Regions from separate parts of the Microlunatus elymi genome, predicted to be linked through region 2. Evidence: predicted binding sites of a transcription regulator. Region 2 holds the regulator's gene; each other region holds the start of a gene.
What was found. Region 2 encodes LexA, which represses DNA repair genes until DNA is damaged. Its sites were predicted from a motif close to TCGAACANNTGTTCGA; they were not measured.

Region 1: the regulator LexA is predicted to act here: its motif matches at 2,677-2,692, upstream of FOE78_RS02420 (alpha-ketoglutarate-dependent dioxygenase AlkB).
Region 3: the regulator LexA is predicted to act here: its motif matches at 5,220-5,235, upstream of FOE78_RS21225 (DUF222 domain-containing protein).

Annotation. Positions count from the first base shown of each region.
Region 1 covers NZ_CP041692.1:559,219-569,381, forward strand. Annotated here, with positions in the region: gene FOE78_RS02405 (DUF881 domain-containing protein) at 1-51, shown strand, start outside; gene FOE78_RS02410 (aminodeoxychorismate/anthranilate synthase component II) at 124-795, shown strand; gene FOE78_RS02415 (sugar phosphate isomerase/epimerase family protein) at 948-1,808, opposite strand; gene FOE78_RS02420 (alpha-ketoglutarate-dependent dioxygenase AlkB) at 1,928-2,455, opposite strand; gene pknB (Stk1 family PASTA domain-containing Ser/Thr kinase) at 3,100-4,953, opposite strand; gene FOE78_RS02430 (peptidoglycan D,D-transpeptidase FtsI family protein) at 5,003-6,448, opposite strand; partial or broken gene FOE78_RS02435 (FtsW/RodA/SpoVE family cell cycle protein) at 6,691-8,010, opposite strand; gene FOE78_RS02440 (PP2C family protein-serine/threonine phosphatase) at 8,012-9,709, opposite strand; gene FOE78_RS02445 (FHA domain-containing protein FhaB/FipA) at 9,714-10,163, opposite strand, start outside.
Region 2 covers NZ_CP041692.1:3,488,179-3,498,341, forward strand. Annotated here, with positions in the region: gene FOE78_RS15550 (vitamin B12-dependent ribonucleotide reductase) at 1-93, opposite strand, end outside; gene nrdR (transcriptional regulator NrdR) at 237-839, opposite strand; gene FOE78_RS15560 (DUF2752 domain-containing protein) at 1,134-1,607, opposite strand; gene FOE78_RS15565 (hypothetical protein) at 1,656-2,036, opposite strand; gene FOE78_RS15570 (hypothetical protein) at 2,134-2,325, opposite strand; gene lexA (transcriptional repressor LexA) at 2,326-3,225, shown strand; gene FOE78_RS15580 (iron-siderophore ABC transporter substrate-binding protein) at 3,259-4,284, opposite strand; gene FOE78_RS15585 (DUF4333 domain-containing protein) at 4,475-4,783, shown strand; gene FOE78_RS15590 (aminotransferase class V-fold PLP-dependent enzyme) at 4,866-6,002, shown strand; gene FOE78_RS15595 (IMP cyclohydrolase) at 6,010-6,708, opposite strand; gene FOE78_RS15600 (epoxide hydrolase family protein) at 6,851-7,972, shown strand; gene FOE78_RS24575 (ATP-dependent DNA helicase) at 7,986-10,061, opposite strand; gene hflX (GTPase HflX) at 10,142-10,163, opposite strand, start outside.
Region 3 covers NZ_CP041692.1:4,648,169-4,658,331, forward strand. Annotated here, with positions in the region: gene FOE78_RS21200 (dipeptide ABC transporter ATP-binding protein) at 1-749, shown strand, start outside; gene FOE78_RS21205 (glycoside hydrolase family 76 protein) at 722-2,287, opposite strand; gene FOE78_RS21210 (IS3 family transposase) at 2,383-3,279, opposite strand; gene FOE78_RS21215 (transposase) at 3,276-3,566, opposite strand; gene FOE78_RS21220 (GNAT family N-acetyltransferase) at 4,018-4,710, opposite strand; gene FOE78_RS21225 (DUF222 domain-containing protein) at 5,317-6,447, shown strand; gene FOE78_RS21230 (hypothetical protein) at 6,390-6,830, shown strand; gene FOE78_RS21235 (MFS transporter) at 7,305-8,645, opposite strand; gene FOE78_RS21240 (MarR family winged helix-turn-helix transcriptional regulator) at 8,642-9,112, opposite strand; gene FOE78_RS21245 (MarR family winged helix-turn-helix transcriptional regulator) at 9,167-9,685, opposite strand; gene FOE78_RS21250 (MFS transporter) at 9,825-10,163, shown strand, end outside.

The sequences.
Region 1 (10,163 bases), 2.2 Mb from region 2:
GACCTGAAATACGCCCAGGTGCCGTCCACCTCACCCTCCCCACACCGCTGACCGCCGACTTGTCAGGACGTAGTTGGGTTATCGGCCAACCAGCTTCTGACAAGTCGGTGGAAGAATGACCGCGTGCCAGACATCAATCAGCCGAGCTTCGCAACCGGACCGGGCCTGCGAATCCTCGTCGTGGACAACTACGACTCCTTCGTCTTCAACCTGGCGCACTACCTGGCCCAGGTCGGCGCGGTGGTCGACGTCTGGCGCAACGACGACGAACGCTTCCGGCAACCCGGCTACGCCGACGACTACGCCGGGATCCTGCTCTCGCCCGGGCCCGGTACGCCCGAGCACGCCGGCGTCTGCATCGACCTGATCAAGGAACAGGCCGGGCAGCGGCCGATCTTCGGAGTCTGCCTGGGGCTGCAGGCGATCGGCGTCGCGTACGGAGGTTTCGTCGGCCGGTCGCCGGAGCTGTTGCACGGCAAGACCTCGCTGGTGCAGCACGCAGGTGTCGGTGTCTTCGCCGGACTGCCGAGCCCGTTCACCGCGACCCGGTATCACTCGCTGGCGATTCAGCCCGACAGTGTGCCGGCCGCGCTCGAGGTGACTGCGCAGACCGACAGCGGCGTGATCATGGGCGTACGGCACCGGGAGCTGCCGGTCGAGGCGGTCCAGTTCCACCCCGAATCGGTGCTCACCGAACACGGCTATCAGCTGCTGGCCAACTGGCTGCGGATCTGCGGCGACGAGGACGCCCCGGAACGCGCCGCCGGCCTCGCCCCGCTGATGTCCGCTAAGTAGGTCGCGCGTCCCGGTCAAGACCAACAGCCGCGCGGGCACCAGTACTCCCGCACCCGAAAACTGCCGCCGCACCCGAAATTTCGCGTGCGGCGGCAGGTTTTGCGCGCGGCTGTGGACCTCGGGGGGTGCGGCCGGCGTCTCGGAGGAGAGGGTCAGAGCAGGTCGGCGTAGCCGATCTTGATCAGGTGCTCGCGGGACTCGGCGAGGCAGTCGAAGATGTCGCGGCCGTACTGATCGTCCTGCTCGATCAGCAGGTATTCCGCCCCGCCGTCGATGCCGGCCTCGATCACGCCGGAGAAGTCGAGGTTGCCCTGGCCGACCTCGGCGAACTGAACGATCTTGGACCAGTGCTCCGACCACGTCTTGTGATCGCCGGACTCGAGCGCGGCGAACGCCTCGGCCGGCGGCAGCGCGATCCGGAAGTCCTTCAGGTGAACAAGATCAACATCGCCGGCGAACGCCTTCAGCACGGTGACCGGGTCCATCCCGCCGCGTTGGATCCAGTGCACGTCGAGCTCGAAACGCAGATCCGGAGCTTCGGTGCGAATGATGTCCAGGATGTGCTCGCCGTCCATCCGGGCGAACTCAATGTGATGGTTGTGGTAGCTCAGGATGATGCCGTGGTCGGCCAGCCGACGCGCCATCTCACCCGCGTCGTGGGCGAAGGAGACCAGCGACTCCTTGGACTTCAGGGCAAGCGTCGGCAGCATGCCGATCCGGACCCGGCTGGATCCGAGCGCGTGGCAATCGGCGACGATCTTGTCGAATGACTCGCGCAGGGAGTCGTTGCCGCCACCGCCGGTCTCGCCCATCCCTGCCGAGATCGCGGCCACGCTCATGCCGAGCTCGTCGTTGGCCCGCGCGATCTCATCGCGGGTCTGGGGGGTCAGTGCGATCTGGGACACCTCGACCACGCTGAAGCCGATCCGGGACAGCTGGGCCCAGACGTCGTAGGCGCCGCGATCGGCCACCTGCTGCTTCAGCATCATTGCCTGTACGCCGATCTTGGCCACGGCGGAACTCCTTTGCTCTACTCACCTGTGCCCTGCAACTTATGCCGTCATAGGTCGCGGTGGCCACCGGTTGCCATCCGGTTGCCATCCTGGTTGCGGAGTGGTCGGGAGCGCTGTGGTCAGCGGACGCCGGCAGGGCGAAATTGGATGCTGATCCGGGGACCGACCGGCTTCGCGGTCTTGGTGATCGCGTGCTCCCAGGTGCGTTGGCAGGAGCCGCCCATCACGATCAGGTCTCCGTGCCCGAGCGGGAACTTCGCCCAGGTGGTCGAGCTGCCTCGCGGTCGCAGGGAGAGCGCCCGAGCCGAGCCGATGGACAGGATCGCCACCATCGTGTCCTCGCTCTTGCCGCGGCCGATGGTGTCGCCGTGCCATGCCACCGAATCCCGGCCGTCGCGATACAGGCACATCCCGGCGGTGACGAACGGCTCGCCGAGCTCGGCACCGTACTGCTCGTTGAGTTGCCGTTTCGCCTGGTCCAACACCGGATGTGGCAGCGGATCGTCCTCACCGTAGAAGCACAGCATCCGCGGCACGTCGACCACCCGCTCGTACATCTGGCGCCGCTCGGCGTGCCAAGGCACGGTGTGCAGCAACTCCCGCATCAGCGCGTCCGCACCCTGCAGCCAACCCGGCCGCAAGTCCACCCATGCCCGCGGGTCAGGGTGCGCCGCTCCACCGTGCCGGACAGCGAACCGAGCTCGATCTCGTCCACCAGATCGAGCAGTGAATCCTGTAGAACGGACTCGTAGCTGGTGGCCGTGTCCGGGGTCGTCGTTGTCGTCGCGTGCTGAGCCGATCCTCGGCGGACCGACTGCCGCGTCGTGTGCATCGTCAACGTGCTCATGCCAGCAGGCTAGCACCGATATCGGACAAATGTTCGAAAAACTGCGGAACCGGCGCACGCCCGCTCCGCCCCGGACGGTCGGGGATGGCACACAGTCCAGGTATGCGGCCGCTCCGCGATGGTGCGAAAATCCCGCCACGGTTGAGAACGAACGCCGTCGGGCGCGAGCGCTCGGTTCGAACTCGGCTCCGATTGGGAAACGAACGCTGTCCGGCGCAGAGATGCGGTTCGAACTCGGCTCTGGTGGGAAACGCACGAGGTAGCGCCGGGCTGGCGCTGCTGGCGGCGTACGGATTCCGGGTCTGGTTGGGAAACGAACGCTGTCCGGCCCAGAGGTGCCGTTCGAACCCGGCTCTGGTGGGGGACGAACACCGGTGGGCGCCGACTGTGCGGGCACCCACCGGTGTGGTCAAACAAGTGCGACCCGAAAGGGGCCCCGATCGACTACCCGCCCTTACTGGGGCTGGTGGTGTCGGACGGGCTCGGCGAACCGGAATCCGAGGGTGTGCTCTTCGCGGTGGCCGTGTTGGTCGGCGATGAAGAGGTCGGTGGCGGGGTCGGACGCTCGTCCACCACGCTGATCGTGATCGTGGTGCCGCGCGGAGCCAGTTCGCCGGCGTCGATGCTCTGCGCAACCACCGAACCGACCGGGTTGTTCTCGTCCTGGACCAGCTTGGTCTTGGTCTTGAAGCCGGCGTCCTCGGCGTCCCGAGCGGCCACGTCCTCCAGTTTGCCGGTCAGCCGCGGCACCTGGGACTCACCGGTCGCGACGGTGAGCGTGACCTCGGTGTCGACCGGCACTGTTGCGCCCTCGTCCGGATCGACCGCGAGCACCTCGTTCTTCTTCGCGTCCAGCGGTTCGGGCTGGGTAGCCTTCACCTTCTTGATGTTGTCGGCGGAGAAGCCGGCGTCCTCCAGTGCGGCGGTCGCCTTCTTCGCCGACATGCTGACCAGATCGTCCGGCAGGGTCGCCGTCTTCGGCCCGACGTTGATCTTGACTTTCACCGTCGAACCCGGGTCCACCTTGGTCTGCGCCGCCGGGGACTGCTCGACTGCGGTGTTCACGGTCGCGTCGTCGGCGCCGTTCACGTTGCTGATGCTGGCCTTCAGACCCTTGGACTCGATCTCGGACTCGGCCCGGGTGCGATCCATCCCCTTGACCGACGGGACGGCCACCTTCGGCGGCGGCGGTGCGGCCTGCGGATGCTGGCTGTTCCACCAGTACCAGCCGCCGGCACCGAGCGCGGCCAGCACCACCACGATCGCGATGATCAGGCCGACGACCAGACCGGTGCGCTTCTTCTTCGGCTCCTCGTCCTCCTCGTCCAGATCCTCCGGACCGGAGCCGGGCAGTGTGGCCGGCACCACCCGGGTCGCATCCGCATCCTCTGCGGCCACCGCCGCTGCACCGACCGGTGCCAGCGCGACCGTGGCCTGCTCACCGGCGAGGACGCGGTTGATGTCGGACTTCATCTCCCGGGCCGACTGATAGCGGTCGTCGGGCTCCTTGGCCAGCGCCTTCAGCGCGATCGCGTCGATCTCCGGGCTGATCGAGGGATCCAGCTGGCTCGGTGGGACCGGCGCCTCGCGGACGTGCTGATAGGCAACGCTGACCGGCGACTCGCCGGTGAACGGCGGCCGGCCGAGCAGCAACTCGTACATCAGACAGCCGGCGGAGTAGAGGTCGCTGCGGGCGTCGACCGTCTCGCCGCGAGCCTGCTCCGGCGACAGGTACTGCGCGGTGCCGATCACCGCGGCGGTCTGGGTCATGGTGGCCGAGGTGTCGGCGACCGCGCGAGCGATGCCGAAGTCCATCACCTTGACGTTGCCGGATTGGGTCAGCATCACGTTGGCCGGCTTGATGTCGCGGTGCACGATCCCGGCGCGATGGCTGTAGGTCAGCGCATCCAGCACGCCGACGGTCAGTTCCAGCGCGCGTTCGGGCAGGATCTTGCGGCCCTCACGCAGGATGTCGCGCAGCGTCGGACCCTCGACCAGCTCCATCACGATGTACGGGATCTGCACGCCGGTGGCGGAATCGGTCTCCTCGCCGGTGTCGTAGACGGCGACGATGTTGGGATGATTCAGGCCGGCGGCCGATTGTGCCTCCCGCCGGAACCGTGCCTGGAAGGTCGGGTCGGTGGCCAGGTCGGTGCGGAGTTCCTTGACCGCCACCGGGCGGCCGAGACGGTTGTCGACGGCACGGCGTACCTCCGCCATGCCGCCACGACCGAGGAGTTCCCCCAGCTCGTATCGGCCACCCACGACTCGGTGCGCCGGTGTCTCGGGCTGTGTCATCTACCGACTTCCTTTCGCCGGGCACATCGTTGCATGACGCGTACCCGGATCATTTCTTCACCGCCGCCTCGATCATCGCCTTGGCGATCGGCGCCGCCAGGGCACCACCGGCGATGTCCTGGCGGGGGATGTCTGCGTCCTCCACCATCACCGCCACCGCGACCTGCGGGTCGTCCGCCGGGGCGAACGCGGTGAACCAGGCGTACGGTTTGCGGTCCGGCGCCGACTGCGCCGTGCCGGTCTTACCCGCGACCAACATCTGGGGGATCTGTGCCGCGGTGCCGGTGCCGTTCTGCACCACGTCGACCATCATGTCGGACAGCTCCTTGGCATTCTGCGGGCTCATCGCCTCGGAGATCTCCTTGGGCTTGGTCGTGGACAGCACCTGCAGGTCGGGCGAGCGGACCGAGGAGACCAGGTACGGCTCCATCACCTTGCCCTGGTTGGCGATCGCGGCCGACACCATCGCCATCTGCAACGGGGTTGCGGCGACCTCGTACTGACCGATCGCCGACTGCGCCAGCTCGGACTGATTCAGGGTGTCGGGGAAGACGCTGGCTACGCCGCCGACCTCGTCCAGGTGCCGGGCGTCGAAGCCGAACTTGACCGCCTGCTCGCGCAGCTTGTCCTCGCCCAGGTCGAGTCCGAGCTGGGCGAAGGCGGTGTTGCAGGAGACGTCCAGCGCACGGGTCAGGGTGATCTTGGCCCCACCGCAGGAGGACTTGTTTTCGTTGTAGAGATAGGTGGTCGTGCCCGGCAGCAGCAGCCGATCGGGTGAGGCGACCATGGTGTCGGGCTTGGCACCCTGCTCCAGCGCGGCCGCCGCGGTCACCAGCTTGAACGTCGACCCGGGCGGATAGATCTCCCGCGCGACCCGATTGCGCATCGGCCCGGATGGATCGTTGATCAACTTCGTGTACGCCTTGTCGGCGGCGCTGATGTCGTGGGAGGCGATCTTGTTCGGATCGAAGCTCGGACTGGTCACCATCGCCAGTACGGCGCCGGTCTTCGGATTGATCGCGACCGCAGCACCCTTCTGCTTGCCCAGCGCGTCCGCTGCGGCCTTCTGCACGTCCGGGTCGATGGTGGTCTGCACACTGGCACCCTGCGGCGCCTGGTTGGTGACCATGTCGATGATCCGGCGGACGAACAGGCTGTCGTCGGTGCCCGCCAGCTGAGTGTTGTACGAGTCCTCCAGCGCGGTGTTGGCGTGGTCGTAGGAGAAGAAGCCGGTGATCGGGGCGTACAACTTGCCGTGCGGGTAGATCCGCTGGTACTTGAACCGATCGTCGGACGGCTTGCTGTAGGCGATCGGGGTGTCGCCGGCCAGGATCGAACCGCGATTCTGGGCGAAGTCCTCGTCCCGGGCGCGCCGGTTCAGCGGGTTGGCGTTCAGTGACGACTGCTGGAAGACCATCAGGTACGTGCCATTGGCGAACAGCAGTCCGAACAGCACCATGATCAACACGGTGACCCGGCGGATCGGTCGGTTCACGGCTGCCTCCTCTCACCCGGCCGGACGCCGCCCGGCGCGGTGTCGCCCTGCCGCAGGTCGGTCGCGGTGTCGTCGGCGGTGTCGAAGTGTTGGGTCACCTCGGTGTCGTCCGGGCTGAGCTGCGCGGGTTCGTTCGGCGTCCGCTGCTGATGATCAACCCGCTGCTGATGATCAACTCCGTAGTGCTCACCCGGTCGCTCGACGATCAACTGACCCTCACCGATCACCTCGGTGGTGGCGACCGGTTTGCGGACCTGGTGACTGATCACCAGCAGCAGTCCCATCACCGTCCAGTTGGCGATCAGCGACGAGCCGCCCTGGGACATGAACGGGGTGGTCAGGCCGGTCAGCGGCAACAGCCTGGTGACACCGCCGATGATCAGGAACACCTGCAGGGCAAAGGAGAACGACAGACCGGCCGCGAGCAGTTTGCCGAACGGCTCCCGGCAGGCCAGCGCGGTCCGCAGGCCGCGGGCGATGATCAAACCGTAGATCAGGATCACGGCGAACAACCCGGCCATGCCGAGCTCCTCGCCGATCGAGGTGGCGATGAAATCGCTGCGGGCCAACGGGGTCAGGCCCGGCCGGCCCTCGCCCAGGCCTCGTCCCAGCAGGCCGCCCCAGGCCAGCCCGAACTGGGCCTGGATCAGCTGCCAGGACTGATCCGGATCGCTGAACGGATGCAGCCAGGCCGACACCCGAACCCGTACGTGAGCCCGCAGCAGGTAGCCGCCGACGGCACCGATCGCGAACAGTACGGTGCCGATCACCGCCCAGCCGGGCCGCTGGGTGGACACGTACAACATCATCACGAACATGCCGAAGAACAGCAACGAGGTGCCGAGATCGTTCTGGAACACCAGCACCAGCAGGGTGGCTACCCAGACCAGCAGGATCGGACCAAGATCACGAGCTCGGGGCAGATCGATGCCGAGCACCCGCCAGCCCGCCAACGCCAGCACATCCCGCTTCTCCACCAGATAGGAGGCGAACGCGACCGCCAGCAACACCTTGGCGACCTCGGCCGGCTGGAAGCTGAACGGACCGATCTGGATCCAGATCTGGGCGCCGCCGATGTTGCCCCGGCCGAGCCCCGGAACCAGCGGCAGCAGCAACAGCACCAGGCCGATCAATCCCAACGTGTACGGGAATCCCTGCAGTGGCCGATGGTCCCGCAGCACCACCGCGGCGGTGATCAACAAGGCGATGCCGAGCGCGGTCCAGATCAGCTGGGACGAGGCACCGTTGGTCGGCGGATCGTTGATCAAATCGATCCGGTGGATCATCGCCAGCCCGAGCCCGTTCAACAGTACGGCGCAGGGCAGGATCACCGGATCCGCATACGGCAGTCGCCAACGGATCGCGGCGTGCGCCAGCAGGGGCAGCAGGAATCCGATCACCGCGACGGTGGTCAGGTTGTCCGGCAACTTGCCGAGCACGTTGATGTCCACCTGCACGTAAGCGGCCAGGCCCAGAGCACTGGCGAAGATCACCAGCAACATCTCGACGTTGCGGCGTTTGCGGGGAAGCACGGTCACCGTGCCGGCGGCTGCGGTGCTCATCTCAACACTTGTCCCCGCCGGGCAACTGCCCCTGTGTGGTCGAACTCGATGTGCTGCTCGGCGACGCGGGAGCCGAGCTGGTCTTCGGCGCCGACGACGTCTTGGTGGTCGCCGACTCGCTCGGGGAGGACGTCTTCCCGCCGGGTTTCGGTTTGCTCGACGTTTCCTTGCCGGACGGGGATTTCGACGAGGTCGGACTGGACTTCGTGCTCGGACTGGTCGAGCTGCCCGGCGTGGTCTGACTCGCGGCGCAGCGATCCGCGGTGTCCTGCAGTTGCTGCACGGTCGCCCGGGCCGAGTCCAGCGTGCCGGTGTCGATGGTCTGGCGGACCATGTCCTGGTAGTACGGCGGCAGATCGTCCAGGGGAAGGTCCTGCACCTCGTACACCCGCGACAGCTGGACGCCGAGCACGGATTCGTTCAGGCCTTGATAGATCGCCACGTTGCTGGTGATCGCGCCGACGTAGTACTGGGTTCGGATCCAGCCCAACCCTGCCGCGGCTGCGGCGGCGATGATCAAGATCACTGCCAGGGTGAGAATCAGCGGACGACGCCAGCGGCGCTTGCTCGGCGGCTGCGGGTCGTAGCGGTCCTCGTCGTCGCCGTCGTAGCCCTCGTCGTCGTCGTAATCGTCGTCATCATCACCGTCGTCGCCGGCGTCGACCGAACGCTGGGCTACCCGTTCGCGGATTTCGCTTTCGTAGGCAGGGATGTCGCGTTCGGCGGCCGCGCCGATGATCTGCAACGCGTCGATCGGTCCGGCGACCCGATGGGTGGTGCCCCCTGACTGATCAACATCGGCCTGATCAGAATCGGACTGATCAACATCGGACTGATCAAGTTCGATCCGCGGGTGGATCGCGGTGGCTTCCGCATCATCGCCGAGGGCCTCGATCACGTCGGCGATGATGATCGTGATGTTGTCCAGGCCGCCGGCTCGGTGCGCGGCCGCGACCAGCCGGTCCATCGCCTCATCCCGGCTGGTGCCGGCCAACGCTTCGGCGATCAGGTCGTCCTCGACGAATCCGCACAGTCCGTCGCTGCACAGCAGCAGCCGATCGCCGGGCTGCACCGGCACCGTACTGAGGTCGGGTTCGTTGGCCGGCTGCCCGTTCAGCACCTTCAGCAGCAGCGAACGATGCGGATGGGTGGCAGCCTCCTCCTCGTTGATCTTGCCGTCGTCGATCAGTGACTGGACCCAGGAGTGATCATGGGTCAACCGGCTCAATTCGCCGTGGTGGAAGAGATATCCGCGGCTGTCGCCGATGTGCGCGACGCCGACACTGCTGCCGTCGAGCACCGCAGCGGTGACCGTGGTGCCCATGCCCTCCAGGGCGTAGTCGGTGGCCACCAGATCGGCGATCCGGGTGTTGGCGGCCGAGATCGCCGCCGACAGCCGGCCCAGCCGGTCCGGTCCGTCGCCGGCTTCGACGGCTGGATCGGTCGCCTGCTCGGACTGAGCGCCGGCAGCTGCGGAGTCGGCCTCGGCGAGAGCCTCTCGCTCGGAGGCGGCGACACACTCGACCGCAACCGCCGACGCAAGATCACCGGCGGCGGCGCCGCCCATCCCGTCGGCGACCATCAACAACCGAGCCGAGACCAGGCCGGAGTCCTGATTGTTCTTGCGGACCAGGCCGATCTCGGAGTGCGCGAGATACTCCCACGCCAGGGGCTGGGCCCCTGAGCTGCGCTCCGTCATCCGCCTACGTCTCCAACTTCAGGACGGTCTTGCCGATCCGTACGGTGTCCTGAAGCGTGATCGTGGTGGGCGCGGTGATCCGCATGCCGTTGACGTAGCTGCCGTTCGTTGAGCCGAGATCCTCGATGTAGATGCCGTTCTCGCCGGCCACCACCCGCGCGTGCCGGGTCGAGACGTAGTCGTCGTCCAAGATCAACTGGCAGTCCGCCCCGCGGCCGATCATGATCATCCCACCGGCCAGTTCGGCCTGGATGCCGGCGTTGGGCCCGTTGGTGATCGACATCACCCGCGGCTGACCCTTGCTCTTGCGGGACTTGCGGGGCCGTTCCGGATTCTGCAGCTGCTGACCGGGCCCGGTCGGCACGGCTCGGCCGAACAGATCGTTGCGGATCACCGATGCGACGAACAGGATGAACAGCCAGAGCAGGGCCAGGAAGAGCACCTTGACCACGGT
Region 2 (10,163 bases):
CAGACCGCGCTGCTGCGCACTGCCGGCCAGCTTCTTGCCGGTCTGTTCCTTACCGGCTTGGGACTTCTGGTCCGATCGGGTCGTTTCGGACATTGGTGGCTGCCTCTCTCCCTGTCCGCCCATCTCTGGACGCCTAGGTCTCGTCGGACTGCTGAATCTCGGGTCTTGCTGATGTCTGATGTTGGCCGGGACGGACCCATGCACCCTTCCCCAGGTGCCTGAGCCCGTCCCGGGGCTCAGGTCGGTCCCTTTCGGGTCCGGGGTGCCGCGGGTCTGCTGACCGCGGCCGTCTTGCCGGCGTTGGGCCGGCTGCGCGCCGACTTGGTCGAGCGGGACGCCGGGCGAACCGGGCCGGACGCCAACTCGGGGATCAGCGGTTCGATACCCAGCGGTTCCTGTTCCACCCGGAGCATGGCGATCTCGGCCTCGAAGTCGTCGACCGAACCGAACTGCCGGTAGACACTGGCGAATCGCAGGTAGGCGACCTGGTCGAGTTTGCGCAGCGGTCCGAGGATGGCTACGCCTACCTCGTCGGCCGGCACTTCGGGCTTGCCCGAGCCGCGGAGCGCGTCCTCGACCTCCTGGCCGAGCTTGGCGAGTTCGTCCTCGTTCACCGGCCGGCCCTTGCAGGCCTTCCGGACACCGCCGACGACCTTGTCGCGGTTGAACGGTTCGACCACACCCGAGCGCTTGATCACGGCCAGTTGCATCTGCTCGATCGTGGTGAACCGGCTCTCGCACTCGGGGCACTGACGACGGCGGCGAATGCTGCTGCCGTCCTCGGCGACCCTCGAATCCAGCACCCGGGTATCGGTGTGCCGGCAGTACGGGCAGTGCACGACGAGCCTTCTCTCCACGTTCGAGCTGGAATCAAGCTGTTGGATCTGAAACAAACCCGGTGCCCGACTGGGGACAACTCTGGGGATGACTTGTGGGTGGCGATGTGGACGGCGTGTGGATAGCGACCACTAACTGTGGAGGAAACACACCCGTGTAACTACTAGATATGGATCTTAGGCCGCTCCAGCGGAGACGTCAACCGTCCTGTGCCGGACTTCGCGAGTCGGTCAGCGGAGCCGGTCGCCCGGGCGGCCCGTTGGCCTGCAGGGCACCAACGGCGCGACGCGAACCGGTCAGAGGAGATTGCGAAGAACCGCGTAGAGCACCGCGGCAGCCGCGGCGACGCAGATCCAGGACCAGCCCGGAACGCGGTGGATCGGATCCGCGAGCCGGCGCGGTAGCCGCAACGTCGGTCCGCCCACAGCAGCCACCGTCCACGCCACTGCGGACAGTGCCAGCACGACGAGTGCGATGAACACGCCGGGGTTGTAGCCGAATGCGGCAGGAAGGTCGCCACGCAACAACTCGGCGCCCATCCTGGTGGCGCCACACAACGGGCATTGCCAGCCGGTGACAGCGCGGAACGGGCACGGAATGCCGAGCCCCGTGGTCCGGTAGACGAGGCTGAGGGCCAGCCCGCCGGCCAGGAAGGCGCCGACACCGACCGGGCCCCGAGCCCGGCGGGCCGTCGGATGCGGGACCGAGCCGGCACCGTACGTCGTTGGGTCGGAGGCCGCCTTCGAATGCTTGGGACCGGCAGCTGACACGAGACCCATTCTTCACCCCGGCGATGCGCATGGCACCCGCCGGCCGCGTCAGCGGTTACCGAGGGCGGACTGGGAGGGAATGTAGTTGTCCGACGTCACCGTGATCGCCGTCGCGGTGATCACGGTGATCGCGGCAGCCACCAGCACGGCCCCGGTGATCAGGACGACCGCGATCCCCCGACTCGTCAGCCGCCAGCCGGCCGACCCGGCGGCGACAGCCGTACGACGCACAGGCGCCGTGCTGCAGCCACGAACCTCAGCGGATCCGGCCGGCGACCGGCGCAGCGACGGAGCGTCGAGGCCGGTCACCGACCGGGTCGCCGGACGGCCGGCTCGACCGCTGCCACGGCTGGGCCGCGGCCGCCGAGCCCTGGTCGGCCGGTCGACCGAGCTCCGCACCGCTGAGGTTTCGATCGTTGTCGCACTCATCTTGCATCCCCTGACCTCGAACGCATGTTCGATAGAACGTCTGTTTGATTCTTAACCCATGACCGTGCGATCCGCAAGACCATTCGCACAGCCGTTCTCATTCGTTATCTGCCCTGCACCGGCCCTCCGACAGTTCTTCGGCGACCGGAGAAGCAGCCGTGACGATCACAACAGAGGCCACTGACAGTTCTTCCGAAAGGCGCCCTGCGGCGGCGCCGGTCAGAGACACGCCGGGCGACACATCGAACAATTGTTTGATTCTGTCGGCGGTCTTCTCTACGGTGAGCACATGGCCGATTCGAAGAAGAGTTCTCCCAGCTCGGGCCGCAGGGCGGCAGCGAAGAAGACCACCGCGCGGGCGAGATCCACTCCGCCCGCACCGGTGCAGACGCTCCGCCGTGGTCGGCCGAAGAATTCCGACGTCGAGGCGCAGATCGAGGCCGCCCGGGCCCGGTCGGCCGAGTTGGCGCAGCATGCCACCGTGACACCACTGCCGGACGGACCGGCCGACGCCAGCGGGCTCACCCCGCGACAGCGTCGGGTGCTCGAGGTGATCAAGGAAGCGGTGGACACCCGCGGCTATCCGCCGAGCATTCGCGAGCTCGGCGAGGAGGTCGGCCTGGCCAGTTCGTCCAGCGTGGCCCACCAGCTGAAGGTGCTGGAGCAGAAGGGATTCCTGCGTCGCGACCCGAATCGGCCGCGGGCGATGGAGGTGATCCTGCCGCAGGACTTCGGTGCGGACTCGGCCGCGGTTCGGTCGCTGCCGGGCACGGCGAGCACGACCGACGAGACGGCCATCAACGATGCCTTCCCAGCGCCGGTTCATGTCCCGGTGCTGGGCAGGATCGCCGCCGGTGGTCCGATCCTGGCCGAGGAGCGCTTCGAGGACGTGTTCGCGCTACCCAAGCAGGTGGTCGGCGAGGGTGAACTCTTCCTGCTCGAGGTTCGTGGCGACTCCATGATCGAGGCCGCGATCTGCGACGGCGACTGGGTGGTGGTCCGCAAGGAGCAGACTGCGGAGAACGGCGACATCGTCGCAGCGCTGCTCGACGACGAGGCGACCGTGAAGACGTTCAAGCGGACCCGCGGCCACGTCTGGCTGATGCCACACAACCCCGCCTACGATCCGATCGACGGCGATCACGCCTCGATCCTCGGCAAGGTGGTCGCCGTCCTGCGCCGGCTCTGACCTGGCTGGTCGCGTTGCCCTCGAGCAGATGGGTCAGCCGTTGACCGATTTCGACAGCGCCTTCAGATAGCCGTCGATCCCCCACGGCAGCGACAGCACGGTCGGCGGGGACACGGCGGCCACGAACGCCGGCCCGACTACCGGAGCGACGTGGCCGGCCTTCACCTGCTGCATCGACTTCGCGTACGGCTTGGACAAGAACGTGTCGATGCCCTTCTGGTCGTCGGCGTACACGACCAGCACGTCACTGGTCAGCGAACTGGTCTTCTCATAGCTCAACGTGTAGTAGAAGTTCTCGTCGTCGGGTGCGAGCCGATCGACGCTGGGCGCATTCACCAGCCCGAGGTCGGTCAGGAACTGCACCCGCGGATCGCTGTCCTTGTAGACGTAGAAGGTTCCGCCGACATCCCAGACGGCGGCGACGGTCTTGCCCTTGAGTTGAGGGTAGGCGGCGGCCTTGTCCTTGATCGTCCGGTCCGTGTCGGCGACCAGCTTCTCGGCCTCTGCCGATTGGCCCAGCGCTTCGCCGACTGTGGTCACCACGTCACGCCACGGAGTTGCCCAGGGTTTGTCGGGGTAGGCGACGGTCGGCGCGATCTTGCTCAACGTTTCGTACTGCTGCTTGGTGATACCGGAGTAGTTGGCCAGGATCAGGTCCGGCCGCGCCCTGGTGATCTCCTCGAACGGCACGTCGTCGGAACCGCTGGGATTGGGCAGGATCGCCGGCGTCTTGGCGTTCAACTGGGTCAGCTTCTGCTTGATCCACGGCAACAGGCCCTCCTTGTCGGCGCCGTAGGTCTGCTGCGGGATCGCCACCGGTACGACGCCGAGCGCGAGCGCGGCGTCGGTGCTGCCGAAGCCCCAGGTGACGACCCGGGTCGGCTTCTTCTCGATCGTCGTCGCCCCGAACGCGTGCTGGATGGTGACCGGGAAAGCCGAGGAACCACCGGACCCGGCGGACTGGCCGGCTTGCGGAGTGGCGCTGGATTGGCAGGCCGCCAACACGATCAGTCCCAGCACGCTCACCAGGGCCACCAGCGCCCGGACGGGTTTGATCACAGCAACGACTCCTTGTGAATTAGGTTAGGTAAACCTCACAAAGGTTAGCCCAGCGCCGCTCGCCGCGCCATCCGCCGGCCATCGATGAGACGACGATCACCCGCCGAGCCGCCTCCGCGGGAGGCTGCCGTGAACCGTACGAACCGTAGCGTCTGCTCGCTGGCCCGAACCCGAGAGCGGAGTACGCCCCATGAAGAAGATCCTCGTCACCATTGCTGGAGCCGGCCTTGCCGCGGCCACGTTGCTGCTGAGCGCCTGCGGCACCCTGACCGTCTCCCAGGCCGATGTCGAGAATCAGATCAGCACCCAGCTGCAGAAGCAGGTCGGCCAGAAGCCCGACGACGTGACCTGCCCCGGCGATCTGCAGGGCAAGGTCGGCACCACCATGCGCTGCACGCTGACCGCCGGCGACTCCAAGTACGGCGTGAACGTCAAGGTCACCTCGGTCGAGGGCAACAAGGTCCTGTTCAACATCAAGGTCGACGACCAGGCCAGCTGATCGGCCCCCATGACCCGATCGTGCCCGGTGACCCGATCGAGCCCGGTGACATCGCCGGCAGAGCACCAGGGATGATCATCCGGTGAACCGTGAGCTCCTCGATGTCTTCGGCCTCGACCCGGAAGTCCTGCACCTCAACCACGGCGCCTTCGGCTGTGCCCCGATCGCGGTCCGCCGTGCCGCCGAGGACTGGCGCAACCGGGCCGAACGCAATCCGCATCATTTCAACGGCCACCAGTTGCCGGGCCTGATCGCCGGGGCCCGGCATCGGGTCGCCGACTTCCTGCAGGTGGACGCCGAGGCCGTCGGTTTCGTCCGCAACGTGTCCGAGGGCGTGTCGTCGGTCTTCGGCTCACTCGACCTGCGGCCGGGCGACGAGATCGTGGTCTGCAATCACGGCTACGGCGCCGTCACCATGGCGGCTCAGAACTGGGCCGACCGGCGCGGCGCCGCGATCCGGACGGCCGCGTTCGGGGTGGGCGCCGATGACGAGACGATCGTCGCCGCGTACGCCGGCGAGTGCGGACCGAGGACCCGGCTGGTGATCGTCGATCAGATCACCTCGCCGACGGCGATGGTGCTGCCGGTCGCGGCAATCGCGAACGCGGTCGACGCGCCGGTGCTCGCCGACGCCGCTCATGTGCCGGGAACTCTGCCTGTCGACATCGCCGGACTCGGCGTCGCCCACTGGGTGGGAAACCTGCACAAGTGGTGTTACACGCCGCGCGGCACCGCGGTGCTGTGGACCGTGGCCGGCTATCGCGACCGGACCTATCCGGCGACGATGAATTGGCAGCTCAATGACGGATATGCGGCGAGCTTCGACTACCCCGGCACCTGGGACTACTCCGGCTGGCTGTCGGCGGGCGACGGCCTGGACTTCTGGTCCGGGCTCGGCGGCTGGCAGCAGATCGATCGCCAGGCGGCGATGCTGGCCGAGGCTCAGGAACGGGTTGCCGCGCGGTTCGGCAGCTCGCTGCAGGGTCTGCCGCAGCGTCCGGCCGCGACCATGCGTCTGGTGCCGCTGCCGGAGAGTCACGCCGGCGACCGGGCGCGGGAACTTTCGGGGGCCCTGAGCGAGGAGTACAGCATCCAGGTGCCGGTGACGTCGCACGACGGCCGGTCCTACTTGCGGATCGCGGCGGCGCCGTACAACACCCCGGACGACTACGACCGGCTGGCCGACGCGGTGCTGGAGCTCACCGAGGGATGTGACTGATTGCCGATCAGCCTGCGCTGTCCGCGGCGTTGAGCAACACCGGATCGGCCAGATGATCACCGGGGACGAAGCCGGCAGCCAGCACCCGGCGTTCGGTGTCGAGCGCAGCCCACAGCTGTTCGGCCAGTTCGCGGTGGGTGGCGGCAGTGCTGGTGATCGGCACCGGGCCGGTGTTGGTGATCGGGTCCGCGACCGGACCGCGATAGGTGGACAGCAACATGCCCTCACCGGCCGCCAGCGCCCCGACTCGGGTCACGCTGGTGTCGGAGGATGCTCGATCTGCCGAGCCACGGTGGGCCGCGCCGAGCCAGACCTGATCGTCGTCGGACACGACGGCGGTGATGCGCGGGGTGAAGATCGGCGGGTCGCCCTCGTACTCCAGGTCCTCCAGCGCGACTGCGGCCGGTTCACCGGCGGCCAGCCGGTCGGCCACCGGATCGGTCTGGGTTCCGTTGCTGAAGACGAAGAACCGGTCGGTACGGCGGACGGCCCGGTAGTGCCGCAGCGGATCGTCGGCGTCGCCGACGGTCGGCTCCACTCTCAGATCGCCGTCGTCCGTCAGCCGGATCCGGCGCTGCCGAGACGCTTCGCTCCGGCCGGTGGCGGCGTACGCACACGCCAGCCCGGCTGGGGTCCGAGCAACGATCACCACTCGCCCGGGGTACGGGCGATCGGCCAGCACCGCAGCAAGATCATCGGCTGCCATGATCAACTTCCTTCCGCTCCGGCCCGTCCCGAGCCGTGATCAGCCCGCCGGTCCTGCGGGCGCATCGCCAACCCTCTCACGGTCATTCCCTGCCCCGAACAGCGGACACCGGCTGACCGGAGGTGTCCGTATCGTGCCGATCATGACCACTCCGGCGATCGAACCCTTCCGCATCGACATCCCCGCCGCCGACGTTGCCGACCTGCGGGCCAGGCTGGCCGCGGTCCGCTGGCCGGATGAACTGGAGGACGCCGGCTGGTCGTACGGGATTCCGGCGCGTCGTCTGCGGCCGTTGGTGGAGCGTTGGCGGACCGGCTTCGACTGGCAGCAACAGCAGGCCGACCTGAACCGCCTCGATCAGTTCGTCACCGAGATCGACGGCCGGCGACTGCACTTCAATCACCTTCGGTCGCCGCGTCCCGACGCAATGCCGCTGGTGCTGGTGCACGGCTGGCCGTTCGCCGACTTCCGATCGCTGATCGAGCCACTCACCGAGCCGGCGTCATCCGACGACGTCCCGGGTCTGCCGTTCGACCTGGTGATCCCGACGCTGCCGGGCTTCGGATTCTCCGGGCCGACCCACAGGGCCGGAGAATCCGACACCAGCCGCTCCGCGGAGTTGATCAAGGAACTGATGGCCCGCCTGGGATATCAGGCCTACGGCGTGCACGGCGGAGACGCCGGTGGCTTCGTCGCGACCCAACTCGGCCGGATCGACGCCGAACACGTCGTCGGCGTGCATCTGAACGGCCCGATCACCATCCCGTCGCCGGGCGAGGACGCCAGCGGCTTCGACGAACGTGACCGCAGAATGCTGGCGAGCCTGCAGGACTGGAGCCGACGCGACACCAGCTCGTACGCGGCCGTTCACAGCACCCGGCCGCAGACCCTCGCCTACGCGCTGAACGATTCGCCGGTCGGGCAGCTGGCCTGGGTCGCCGACGTCGTCAACAGCTACGCCCACGAGCCCATTGACGACGACGCCCTGCTGACCCAGGTCAGCATCGGCTGGTTCACCGGCACCATCGGCTCATCCTTCTTGCTGTACAAGGAATCCGGCCAGTGGGGCGCGCAGTCCGAACGCTCCGGCGTGCCGACGGCCGTCGCGATCTTCCCCGGCGACAGCACCATCCGCGCCATCGCCGAACGCCGGCACAACCTTGTCCGGTGGACCATCCACGACCGCGGCGGGCACTTTCCCGCGCTTGAGGCGCCGGACTTGTTGATCAAGGATCTGCGCGAGTTCTTCGGTGGGCTGCGGTAGTCCTGCCACGAGCTCAGTTCAGCCGGCGCAGCGCGCCGATCACCAGCTCGCGATCGCTGGTCGGCCACATGTCCGGCATCGAGGACCGCAGGAAGCCGCCGTAGCGGGCGGTGGCCAGCCGGGGGTCCAGCACCGCGACCACGCCTCGGTCGCTCCCCCGCCGGATCAACCTTCCGGCGCCCTGGGCCAACAGTAATGCGGCATGCGTGGCGGCAACCGACATGAACCCGTTGCCGCCGGCCTCGGTGACCGCCCGCTGCCGCGCCACGGTCAGCGGTTCGTCCGGCCGCGGGAACGGGATCCGGTCGATGATCACCAGCTGGCAGGTGTCGCCCGGCACATCGACGCCCTGCCACAGCGACAGGGTGCCGAACAAGCTGGCCTCCGGGTTCTCGATGAAGCGCTTGGTCAGGTCGGACAGCTGCGCGTCCCCCTGGCAGAGGATCGTCATCTTGGGCAGTTGTTTGCGTACGTAGACCGCCGCCGCCTCGGCCGCGCGGCGGGAGGAGAACAGCCCGAGCGTCCGCCCGCCGGCCGCCCAGACCAACTCGGCGATCTCGGCCATCGCCTCCTCGCTCAGCCCGTCCCGGCCCGGCCGGGGCATGTTGCGGGCGACGTACATGATGCCCTGCCGACGGTAGTCGAACGGCGAGCCGACGTCGAGTCCGCGCCAGGTCAGCGGACCCTCTGCCCGCGGCGCCGGACCTTGATCAACATCGGTGTCCAACTCAAGATCATCCTCGATACCCTCTTCAAGATCATCGTGGGCACCCGCATGCTCACCGGCCCGGACCGATGCCTGGCGCGATGCCGCCTGCTGATCGGACGAGACGGGTTGATCATCACGCTCGCTGCCACGCAGTCCGACGGAGGCGGCGACACCGGTGAAATCCCCGCCCAGCTTGAGAGTTGCCGAGGTCATCACCACGGTCCGGTCGCTGAACACCCGGTCCCGCATCAGTCCGGCCACGGTCAGCGGCGCGACCCGGACGTCGCGACCGGTCCGATCGGAGTCGGCCACCCAGATCACGTCGTGCTCGTCGAGCTTGCAGATCCGCTCGGCGACGTCGAAGATCTCCTTCACCGCGGCCGCCGCCTGCTTGCGGTCGTTGTCGTCCTTGTCCCGGTTGGTCAGCTCGCTCACCACCCGGCGCGCCGCGGCCCGGATGGTCTGCGCGGCGTCGATCACCGGCGACTGCGGATCCTCGATCCGCTCCGGCACGACACCGTCCAGGGCGTTGCGCAGCGCGTCGGCCGACTCCAGGAAGTCCAGAGCAAGATCATCTTCGAGGTAGTTGAGCGCTCGCCGGCCGACTCGCTCGATGCTGGTCGGATGCAACTCCGCCGAAGCCGCCCCGGTGACCCGAGAGACCAGCTCGTGTGCCTCGTCGATGATGATCATGGAATGCTCGGGCAGCGCGGTCCGGCCGTGCATGGCGTCGATCGCCAGCAGCGCGTGGTTGGTTACCACGAGGTCGGCGGCGCGGGCCTTCTCCCGCGACCGCTCGACGAAGCAGGAGTCGCCGAACGGGCAGGCCTGGATGCCCAGGCACTCACGGACCGGGATGGAGACCTGTTGCCACGCCCGCTCGGTGTGGGACGGGGCGTCGTCGCGATCGGCCAGGCCCCGCCGCTCATGCTCGGTCTCGGCCCACTCGCGCAACGCCAGCACCTCGACACCGAGCGCCGAGCCGGCCGCCGCGTCGTCGGCGGGCTCGGGTTGACCGGCCATCGTGGCCCGCAGGCTCTCGGCCAATTCGGCGGCGTCGATCAACGAGCCCTGCGCACTCTCGGCACCGCCGTTGACCCGGAGCCGGCAGGCGTAGTTGGTGCGCCCCTTCAGGATGGACGCGGTCGGCCGCCGATCGGTCACCGCTTCGACCGCGTCCAGCGCCGCTGGGATGTCCTTGCTGGCCAACTGCGCTTGCAGCGCCAGGGTGGCGGTGGCGACGACCACCCGATCGGTACGACCGGCGGCCACCTCGATCAAGGCAGGTGCCAGATAGCCGAGCGACTTGCCGGTGCCGGTGCCGGCCTGCACCAGCAGATGCCGGCCGCTGTGGAAGGACTCGGTGATCGCCTCGGCCATCGCAGCCTGTCCCGGCCGGTGCTGTCCGTTGATCTTGGCGACCGCGGCATCGAGAACGTCCTGAGCGGTCGGTTGCGGCTTCACCGCACCAAACTATCGGCG
Region 3 (10,163 bases), 1.2 Mb from region 2:
CTCGTGGCTCGGTTCTCGGAGTTGTCGGCGAGTCCGGTTCGGGCAAGTCGACCTTGGCCCGCACGGCCAGTGGCACCCTGCACCCGGACAGCGGCAGAGTTCTGGTCGGCGGCACTGGATTGGCAGGTCTGGACCAAGGGTCACTGCGCCGACTGCGGCGTGACATCGGCTTCGTACAACAGGATCCGGCGACAACGCTCGATCCGCGGCTGACGGTGGCCGACTGCGTGGCCGAACCGCTCCAGGTGCACAAGATCGCGTCCGGGCGCGAGTTGACCGACCGAGTCGGCGGGTTGCTGGAACAGGTCCAGCTACCTCGGCATTTCGGCCGGCGACTGCCGGGCGAGTTGTCCGGCGGCCAACGCCAACGGGTGGCTCTGGCGCGTGCCCTCGCGCTGCGGCCGAGTCTGCTGATCGCCGACGAACCGACTAGTGCGTTGGACGTCTCGGTGCAGGCGGAGGTGCTGGCGCTCTTCGCGGATCTTCAAGCGGAGTTGGGATTCGCGTGCATCTTTATCAGCCATGATCTTGCGGTGGTTGATCAGATCAGTGATCAGGTGCTGGTGATGCGCAGCGGTGAGGTGGTCGAGTCCGGTCCGACTGGGAAGGTGCTGACGGACCCGGCGACGGATTACACCCGAGCGTTGCTGGCTGCCGCGCCGGTGCCGGATCCGGAGCAGATGCGGATCCGGCGCGCGCGAGCAGAACAGGACGCGGGAGATCAGGAACTGGCCGTCGCGGTCAGGTGATACATCCGACCGCCCCAGCCGTCATTCGGGAAGGAGTCGCCGACGCGCAGGTAGACGACCTTGTCGATGCCCAAGTACGGCGTCAGGTCGACAGTGTGCTCGGCCCTGTTCTCACCGTCGTGGATCTGCTGATCTTCCTTGGCCAACGCGGTCCAGGTCTTGCCGTCCGCGCTGGCCTCGATCGTGTACTCGTTGTCGATGTCGAGTGTTGCTTTGGCACTGGCACTGTCGGCAGGGAACGGGAATCGGTAGCTGAAGTGGCTGTTGCCGTCGGCAAAGCGGCTGCCCGCTTGGTTGCTCTGCGAGCCGTCCGCGTCGTACAGCCAGGGAGTCTCGGCTGCCGTACCGGCATCGAAGTCGATCTTGCTGGCGATCAGCACGTCGGTCTGCGCGGTGAAGCTCAGGCCGTGTCCGGCGCTGACCTCGACAGTCACCGTGTAGTGGCCGTCGGCAACGCCTGCCGGAATGTTGATCTTGACAGGTACGACGGTACGCACCGGCTCGGCGTTGCCGTGCGGCCGCAGAAGCACGGATCGCTGCGCGGACCGGGCGGTCCAGCCCTTCGGCGCTGTCAGATCGAGCCGGACGTTCAGCTTCTCCGAGCGGGTGGCCGTGGCGGTCACCGCAAGATCAACAGTGATCGCGGTCCGGGCGTTGCCGGGCATGATCACCGGCTGCGCCGGGTCCATCGTTGCCGACAACGACCTGGCCGGCGTACGACGCGGAACGTCGGCGATCAAGGCGCTCAGCGCGCTGGCCTGAGTCCGCCAGTCGAACGCGTTGGGATGATCGGCGTCCCCGGCAGCACCGCTCCAGCGGGTGCCCAGCCGGTTGGCCGCGTCGCGATCTTGGCCCCAGATGGTGTCGGCCTGTTCGGCGACGAACGCGGTGAGCTCGGGAGCCTGGGTGGTTTCGGCGAGGTCGGCGAAGTAGCGCAGGAAGATCCCCTTGAACTGCTTGCCGTTGTCGTCGCAGGTCTTGTCGTCAGCGTCGCAGGACTCGGTCAGAATGCCGTTCGAGGTCAACTCGTCGGAGTTGATCGCGGCGTCGGCGAGCTTCCGCGCGGTGTGCAGAAGTTGATCATCGCTGGTGGCCCGCCACAGCTCGACCGCCGCGCCGATCGCCAGGCCCTGGTTGTAGCTCCACACCGTCTGACCGTTGTTCTTGCAGTTGTCCAGCCCGTCGTTGACCAGGTTGTCGGAGTTGATCATCCCGCTGCCGGTGAACCAGTCCCAGGCCCGCTGGGATCGGTCCAGCCAGGTCCGGTCACCGTGCAGCCGATTGTGCAGCTCGGCGGTCATTCGGATGTAGAGCCCGTTGGTGATCGCGTTCTTGTACGTCCGTTCCGCATTCCACCAGACACCACCGCCGCAGGTGTCGTCCCAGTAGCCCTGCACATAGTCGGCGATCTTGACCGCCATGTTCAGGTACTTCTGCTGGCCGGTGAGGTCGTAGGCCTCGATCCAGGTGAGCGCCCACCACTCCGAATCGTCGATGGCGCGACTGGTGAAGTTGCCCAGCAGCGGGTCGCCGGACAACTCTCCGGGTGGGAAGACTCCCTGGTCCTGTTCGAAAGTCCGGTCGAGTTGAGGCAGGTAGCTGAGATTTCCCCGAAATCGTGAAGGGTTTCGGTTTAGGCCGCTGCCGGTTGGTCAGCGGTGATCATCTCGTATTGGTCGGGTGGCAGCAAGGCCGCGCCGCTGTGCCGTCGTTGGACGTTGTAGAACTGGTGGCACCAGGCCAGGACGACAGCCCTGGCTTGGGCTTTGGTTTCGAAGTGGTGGCGGGACAGGACTTCGTGTTCGAGGGTGGAGAAGAACGACTCCGCTGCCGCGTTGTCGAAACAGGATCCGACCCGTCCCATCGACTGTCGGATCCCGAGTTTCTTCTTACACAGCAGGGAAAAGTCCTTCGCTGTATACGTTGATCCACGGTCGGAGTGGAAGATCACACCCTCGATGTGGTCCCGGCCACCGCGGACCGCCGCGGCGATCTTGATCGCATCACAGACCAATGGCGCGTCGGGGTGATCGCTGATCGGGCAGGCCAGCAGCTTGCGCGAGAACAAGTCGATCACCGTGGCCATGTAGAGCTTGCCCTCATCGGTCGGAATCTCAGTGATATCGCCACACCATTTGCAGTTCGGCGCCCGGGCGGAGAAGTCCCGCTGCACCAGGTCCGGGAACTTGGCCGCCTTGCGGTCCTGTTTGGTCAATCCCTTACGGTGTTTGCGTTTTCTGCCCTGCAGGCCTTGGCGGGTCATCGAGTCGGCGACCGTGTTGTGGCCCACCCTCCAGCCGGCATCGACCAGATCCCGGTGGATCCGCGGTGAGCCGTAGGTACGACCGGACGCCTCAAACATGGCCAGCACCGCAGCATCCAGCTCGCGGCGCCGCTGCTGTCGGTCGGTGACCGGGGACTTGATCCACTTGTAGAACCAGCCCACACTCAGGCCGAGGATGGCGCAGCAGACCGCGATCGGGACGCGGTAGAAGGTCCTCTGGTCGGCGATGAAGCGTGCCACGCTCACCTCATCGCCTCCTTCACCCACAGGACCACGGAACGCTTGAGAACATCACGCTCCATCCGCAGCTCGGCGTTCTCAGAGCGCAGCCGCTTCAACTCGTCAAGATCATCTTTGGACAGGCTATTGACGCCTTCACGCTGTTCACGGTCCCGGGCCACCCAGTTGCCCAGGGTGCCCTCGTTGACCCCCAGGTCACGGGCGACCTGCGCGATCGACTTGTTGGACTCGTGCACCAGCCGCACAGCGCCCTCGCGGAACTCCGCGTCGAACTTCCGTCGCTTCTCTGGCATGACAACTCCTCATAGTGCATGCCTTCACGAAAGTGGGGGATTTCCAAGCGGCGGTCGCCGGTGCGCTGCATGTAGTCGCCGATGGTCTCCAGCGCGACCGCGGAATTCCACCAGCTGGAAGGAAACCACGCCTTGCCGGGATCGTAGGAGCCCATCAACACATCGGCGGCGACCCTCGCCCGTGCCATCGCTGTCGCACCGTCCGTCGGCCGCTGATGTCGCGGGCCGGCATGCGCCCCGACCGTCGAGGTCAGGACCAGCGCCAACGCGCTGACGAAGATCAAGATCGTACGAATCGGGCGAAGGGTGCGCACGGCTCTCATCGAGGTAGGACTCCTTCGGGCGGCGTTGCCGAATCCTGTCCGCTTCCATCCTGGTTTGGAAACGTTTCCGGGCGATTCTGCTGCGGCCCGGGTGGCGCTGTCAAGAGCACGCCCGGCCGTGTTGCTGGTCAGCGGCCGATCACGACCTCAAGATCAAGAGCGCAACCGACCAGCGTCGCCACGGTTCCGTCACGTTGTGGTTCGTCGAACCAGACGCCCTGCTCGAACCCGGTCTTGGCCAGGATGCGCAGTGACGCGGTGTTGCGATGGTCGGGTGCCACGAACACCTTGCTGCTGGCGGGATGCTGATCCGGCAGACCGGTGAGCCAGGTCCAGATCAGTCGGGTGCCGATGCCGCGCCCGATCCAACTCGGCTCTCCGATCAGGTAGTCGCCACCGATCGCATCGGCATCGGGCGTCAAGATCGCGTACTCGGGATAGTCCTTGATCACGTAGTCCTGGATGAAACCGATCGATCGCCCGTTCACCTCGACCACCGACATCCGCGTCGGCTCGTCGCCGTCGATCCGCGGCCCATAGCGGTCACTGATCTCCTGAAGGGTCGAGCGCCCACCGAACCAGCGCTGAACGTGATCGGCTTGCCGCCACCGCAGGACGTCAGCAAGATCACCTCGCGTCATCGGTCGTAGCACGATCCGCAGATCATGATCAACAGCGAACAGCTTGCAGTCGCCGGAGAGATCATCAGCCACCGGTTCGTCCGGCGCCGCGATCCGGCGTGCAGCCGCCAGCCAACTCTCCGCCCGTTCCGTATCGGTCTCGGATTCGCACACCCCGTCCCGAACCACAACCCGCGTCACCGACCGCACCCGCCTTCATGCCCTTCCCCGTTCACGAACACCCAACAACATCCGAACAACTCAGCCACCCGAACGCAACCCATATGTCCTGAGCATTGATTCGAATCGTGAGCGCACTCCAAGGGCCCTGAGCTTGTCGAAGGGCCGGTCAGCTCGTGCGGACGTCCCGGCCATCCACGTTCGGGGCGAGAGACCCGACACCCGACCTCGCGACTAGCGGGCCGACCCCTCTGGGCCGAACAGGCACGCGGCCAGCCAACTCGACTCAAGGGTCCTGAGATTGTCGAAGCGCTGGTAGCCGGGGTGCGGTCGGTCGGGTGTTCGGCTCTCTGCGCGACGGACCATCGATGCGACGTGAACCTCCGGAGCCCAGGGGACGCAACCGACGGGTCCCGATCCGGTCGAAGGACCACCACAGCCGCCGGGCCATGAGTACAGCGTCCGGCCCGTCGACAAGGTCAGGGCCCCGACTCCAGAGCGTGATCACAGCCGCCGCACCCTACCCCAGACCGGACGCACGTTCGGCAGAACATTCGGAGATTTCTCTTGCAGGGTTGGGCTTTCGACGGGCATGTTTTGTCAGAGGTCGTCTGTACCGTCAGGTGCATGATCAACGAGGGCGGTCGGGACGCGGCGCAGATCTTGCGCGGCCTCGATGATGCCGACCGGCAGGAGTTGATCGGTCGCAACACCAAACTGATCCAGGCCGTCGAATGGGCCCATTACCATCCGGCCGAGTCGATCGACCCGCATCAGCTCGCGATCCCGGGTGGGGACAGGCCGATCCATCCCGGCGGCGCCGGCACCCCGGCGATGGCCGAGTTCGCGATCCCGGAGTTCGCCACCCACCTGCGTAAATCGATCACGGCCGGCCGGTACTTCATCGCCGACGCCCTCGACCTGCGCTATCGGCTGCCCCGACTCTTGGCCCGCGTCCGCACCTTCGAGATCGAGGGCGCCGATGCGCAACTGATCGCCCAAGCCACCCGGCACCTCAGTGTGGAGCAGGCCGGCCTGGTCGACGCCGCCGTCGCCGACTATGTCGGTCGGTTGGGCCGGGCGGCCCTGATGCGCCTGGTGGAAGCGAAGATCATCGAGGTCGACGCCGACCGGATCGCCGCCGAGGCCGAACGCCGCCAACGCGAGAAGGGCGTCTGGGTCGGCCAGGCGACCGAACACGGTTGCAAGACCGTGTTCGCCCGGGCCGATGCCTGTGACGTGATCTGGTTCGACGCGATGGTCGACCGGTTCGCCGACCTCCTCGGACGCCGCGGTGACGACCGGACCAAGGACGAACGCCGCGCGGCCGCAATCGGGATCCTGGCCAACCCCGCCTACGCCCTACGGCTGCTGGCCGAAGACGACGCACCCTCTCTGTTCGACTCCGCACTCGGTGATGAGGATCTGCCCGAGGATGATCATGATCCGGCCGGCGAGCACCCAGCCCAGCCCGAGGGTCCTGAGCTTGTCGAAGGACCAGAGACCCAACCCGGCCACGATCATCCGGTCCGCTATCCCCGGTTCGATCATGATCACAACCTGGCCCGGGCCGCGATCCGGGCGATCAGCCAACCGACCCCGCGAAGTTGCGGCCCGACGCCACCCTCTACCTGCACATCGCCCACGAAACCCTGCAACACGGACTCGGCGTGGTCCGGGTCGAGGACATCGGGCCGGTCGTGTCCAGCCTGGTCGCCGACTGGCTGCACGGCTGCCAGGTCACCATCAAACCGGTGATCGACCTGAACACCGACCTGCTTCCGGTTGACGCCTACGAAATCCCAAGGCCGATGCGAGAACGGATGTTCCTCAAACGCCCCGGCAGCGACTTCCCGTTCTCCACCTCCACCGGCCCACATCTCGACCTGGACCACAGCGACCCCTACCGACCCGGCCGCACAGGACAAACCCGAGAGAACAACCTCGGCCCCGAAGCCCGACCCGAACACCGAGTGATCACCCACGGACTGTGGAACCGACGACAACCCGAGCCCGGAACCGTCCTGTTCCGGGCGCCGTACGGCAGAGTCTTCCTGGTCAATTCGACCGGAGCCCACGATCTCGGCGAAGGACCCTTCGCCCACCACATCTGGCAAGCCGCCGCGCCCACACACGACTGACCCACCAACCCATCAGTGGCGGCCGTCAGCAGCTGGAGTCCGCGCCGTCGTGCGGCAGCCCTGATTGCACCCTGCGGCAGTGCGCGGGTACACCTCGACTGGGTGGCGGCGACAGTGCCCGAGCAGGCAGCGCAGACCGGGCTCAGGGGCCTTGAGAACGGCCGAATCGGTACGGCCCGATGCCCGGCGATGCCGCGTGTGTCGACGGCCGACCACCGACGGGCCCAACCATGCGCCGAGGTCGGGGGTTCGGGGCTCTCCGCGCGGAACGTGGATGGGCCTGGCCGTCCGTACGATGCCCGACCGACACGCAGGACCAGCCGCCAGAATCCTTACCAGGCAAGGGATCCAGGGCATCGTGCGGACTGGTTGTCCGCGCGGAGAGCCCCGAACACCCGACCGACCGCACCCAGTTACCAGCCCTTCGACAGGCTCAGGGCCTTGGGCGGGGCCCCTCAGATCGGTGCAGCCTTGTCAGCGGGTGCGGGTGTGCATGCCCAGGCGGGGTGGGCGCAGGCTGATCTGGGGCGAGATGGTGATGCCGCCACGGCGGGCCATGATCGCTACCGATGCCATCACGCCGAGCAGGGCGATCAGGCCGCCGCCGATCAACGTCCAGCGGGCGCCGAAGACGCCGGCAACCCAACCCAGCAAGGGCGCACCGATCGGCGTACCGCCTTGCATCACCATCATGTAGATCGCCATCACGCGCCCGCGCAGCTTCGGATCGACGCCCATCTGCACGCTCATGTTGGCCGCGTTCAGCGTCAGCATCGACGCGAGCCCCATGATCGGCAACAGCGCTGCGTACGTCCAGTAGGTCGGCATCATGCCGACGACCATCTCGATCGCACAGAACGCCATCGCCACCGCGATGATGAACCGGCCCCTGGGCGCGGTCTTGCGCCGGGCACCGATCAACGCGCCGGCCAGCGAACCGACCGCCATGAAGGTGCCGAGGATGCCGTACTGCCCGGCGCCCTTGTGGAAGACCTGCTGCGCCATCAGCGCCGACGTCATCTGGAAATTCAGCCCGAAGGTGCCGACGAAGAAGGCGATACAGAGCACCAGGATGATGTCGGAGCGGCCGCGGATGTACGCCAGTCCTTCGCGGATCTGCCGCTTGGCTCGTTTGGTCAGCACCGTCGGCTGCAGCTTCGTCGGATCGATCATGCTCAACGCGATGATGAACGACAGATAACTGACCGCGTTGGCCAGAATCGCCCAGCCGGACCCGAACGCCGCGATCACGATGCCCGCCACCGCCGGCCCGACAATCCTTGCAGCGTTGAAACTTGCCGAATTCAGCCCGATCGCATTCGGCAGGTGTTCCCGGCCGACCACTTCGGAGACGAACGCCTGCCGGGCCGGGTTGTCGAAGGCGGTACCGACGCCGAAGACGAAGGCCAGTACGAAGACGTGCCAGGTCTGCGCAACTCCCAGCACGGCCAGCAATCCGAGCGCCGCAGCCGACAGCGCCATCCAGGTCTGGGTGATCCGCAGCACCATCCGCTTGTCGAAGCGGTCGGCGATCAGACCTCCGTACGGGGTGATCAACAGCATCGGCAGGAACTGCAGCGCGGTGGTGACGCCGACGGCGAGGCCGGATCCGTGGGACAGCTCCAGCACCAGCCAGTCCTGGGCAACCCGTTGCATCCAGGTGCCGATGTTGGAGAAGAGTGCGCCGGAGAAGTAGATCCGGTAGTTACGGACACTGAGAGCGGCGAAGGTACGGCCGGCTGAGCTCAGGCCGGGCAGCCGGCGGCGGCCCGGTTGTTGATCGGGTTCGGGAAGCGTCGAGGACGCTTGCGTCACGCGCGGTTCACCTTCTCCAAGATCGGTATGGCCTTGCGGAGGATGTCGCGTTCCTGCGGCTCCAGCTCGGCGATCCTCCGGGCCAGCCAGTCGTTGCGACGTTTGCGGTTGGCCAGCAGCACTTCGCGGCCGGCGTCGGTGAGCGAAACCCTGGCCTGTCGTCGGTCATCCGAACCCGCCGACCGGCGGACGTAACCGCGGCGCTCGAGTTCGTTGACGATCCGGGTCATCGACGGCGGTTGCACCGTCTCGTGCGCGGCCAGCTCCCCCATCAGTTGATCACCGTGGTTGAGCAGCACGCCCATCGCCGACAGCTGATTGGGACTCAGCTCCAGCGACTCGTCGCGCATCTGCCGCAACCGTCGCGCCAGCCGCAACAGGGCAGGCCGCAGAGCACCGGCCAGGCCGGCGTTGCTGCGCAGATCGGTCGGCCGCGCGGACTTCATCCCGGGATCACGTGTCGTCACCGGGAGGCAGTCTAATGTTTAGCGGCGCTAATTACAAAGGCTAAGCATCTGATCTCAGGACGCGGGACGATCGTCCTCGTCCAGGCCCACGATCACCTTCTCCAGCAGGTTCGCCAGCTCGCGGGTCTGCCGCTCGGTGAGCGGGGCGACGATGTCGCTCTCGACCACGTTGGCCTCCCGGATCGCGGCAGTGAAAAGCTCCCGGCCACCGTCGGAGAGCTGGACCAGCACCCGAGTTCGGTTGTCCGGATCCGGCTCACGCTCGACCAGCTTGCGCTCGACCAGGCCGTCGAGTCGGTGCGTCATCGAGGACGGGGCGACGTCGGTCGCGGCAGCGAGCTGGCTCGGCGTCATCGGGCCGTCCTTGCGCGCGAGCTCCTTCAGCACCGCCCACTCGCCGGACGACACGTTCAGGTCGGCGAGCTGGCTGTCGTACCAGGCCGACAGCCGCTTGGCCAGCCGATACACCGACTCCACCACCCGCTGCACCTGCTCGTCGGCGCCGGCCGCGACGAAGGTGGCGACCGCTGCGCGGTAGTCGTCGGTCAGGGACGTGCGCTGTGCTCTGGCCATCGGAGAACCCCGTTCCGGGCGTGATATTATTTCGACGTCGAAGTCTTCTGCCTTGAAGTCTTCGTAGTTCTCAGTCTAGGACCCGGCCCGGCAGTGATGCCGATCGCCGGGTCTTGTTACGTCTTCGGGGAGGTTCGCCGTGCGCCGCCGCGCCGTTCTGCTCATCGTCGCTTCCGTCGTCGCCATGCTCGGCTGGGGTGCGGTGCTGCCCTATCAGTACGCCTATGCAGCGCAGACCCGCGGCTGGGGCGGGATGATCGGTGCCGCGGCGGCCAGCCTGTTCTCCGTCGGCGCGCTGATCGCCGCTCCGCTCGGTGGGCGGCTGGCCGATCGGCACAACCCGGCGCTGATCGCGATGATCACCCGGGCACTGGCCGCGGTCGCGGCGGCGACGTTGATCATCGCCGACAACCCGGCCACTTTTCTTGCCGGGATGGCTTTCTTCGGCTTCGGGCTGGCCGGCGGCAACCCTGCACAA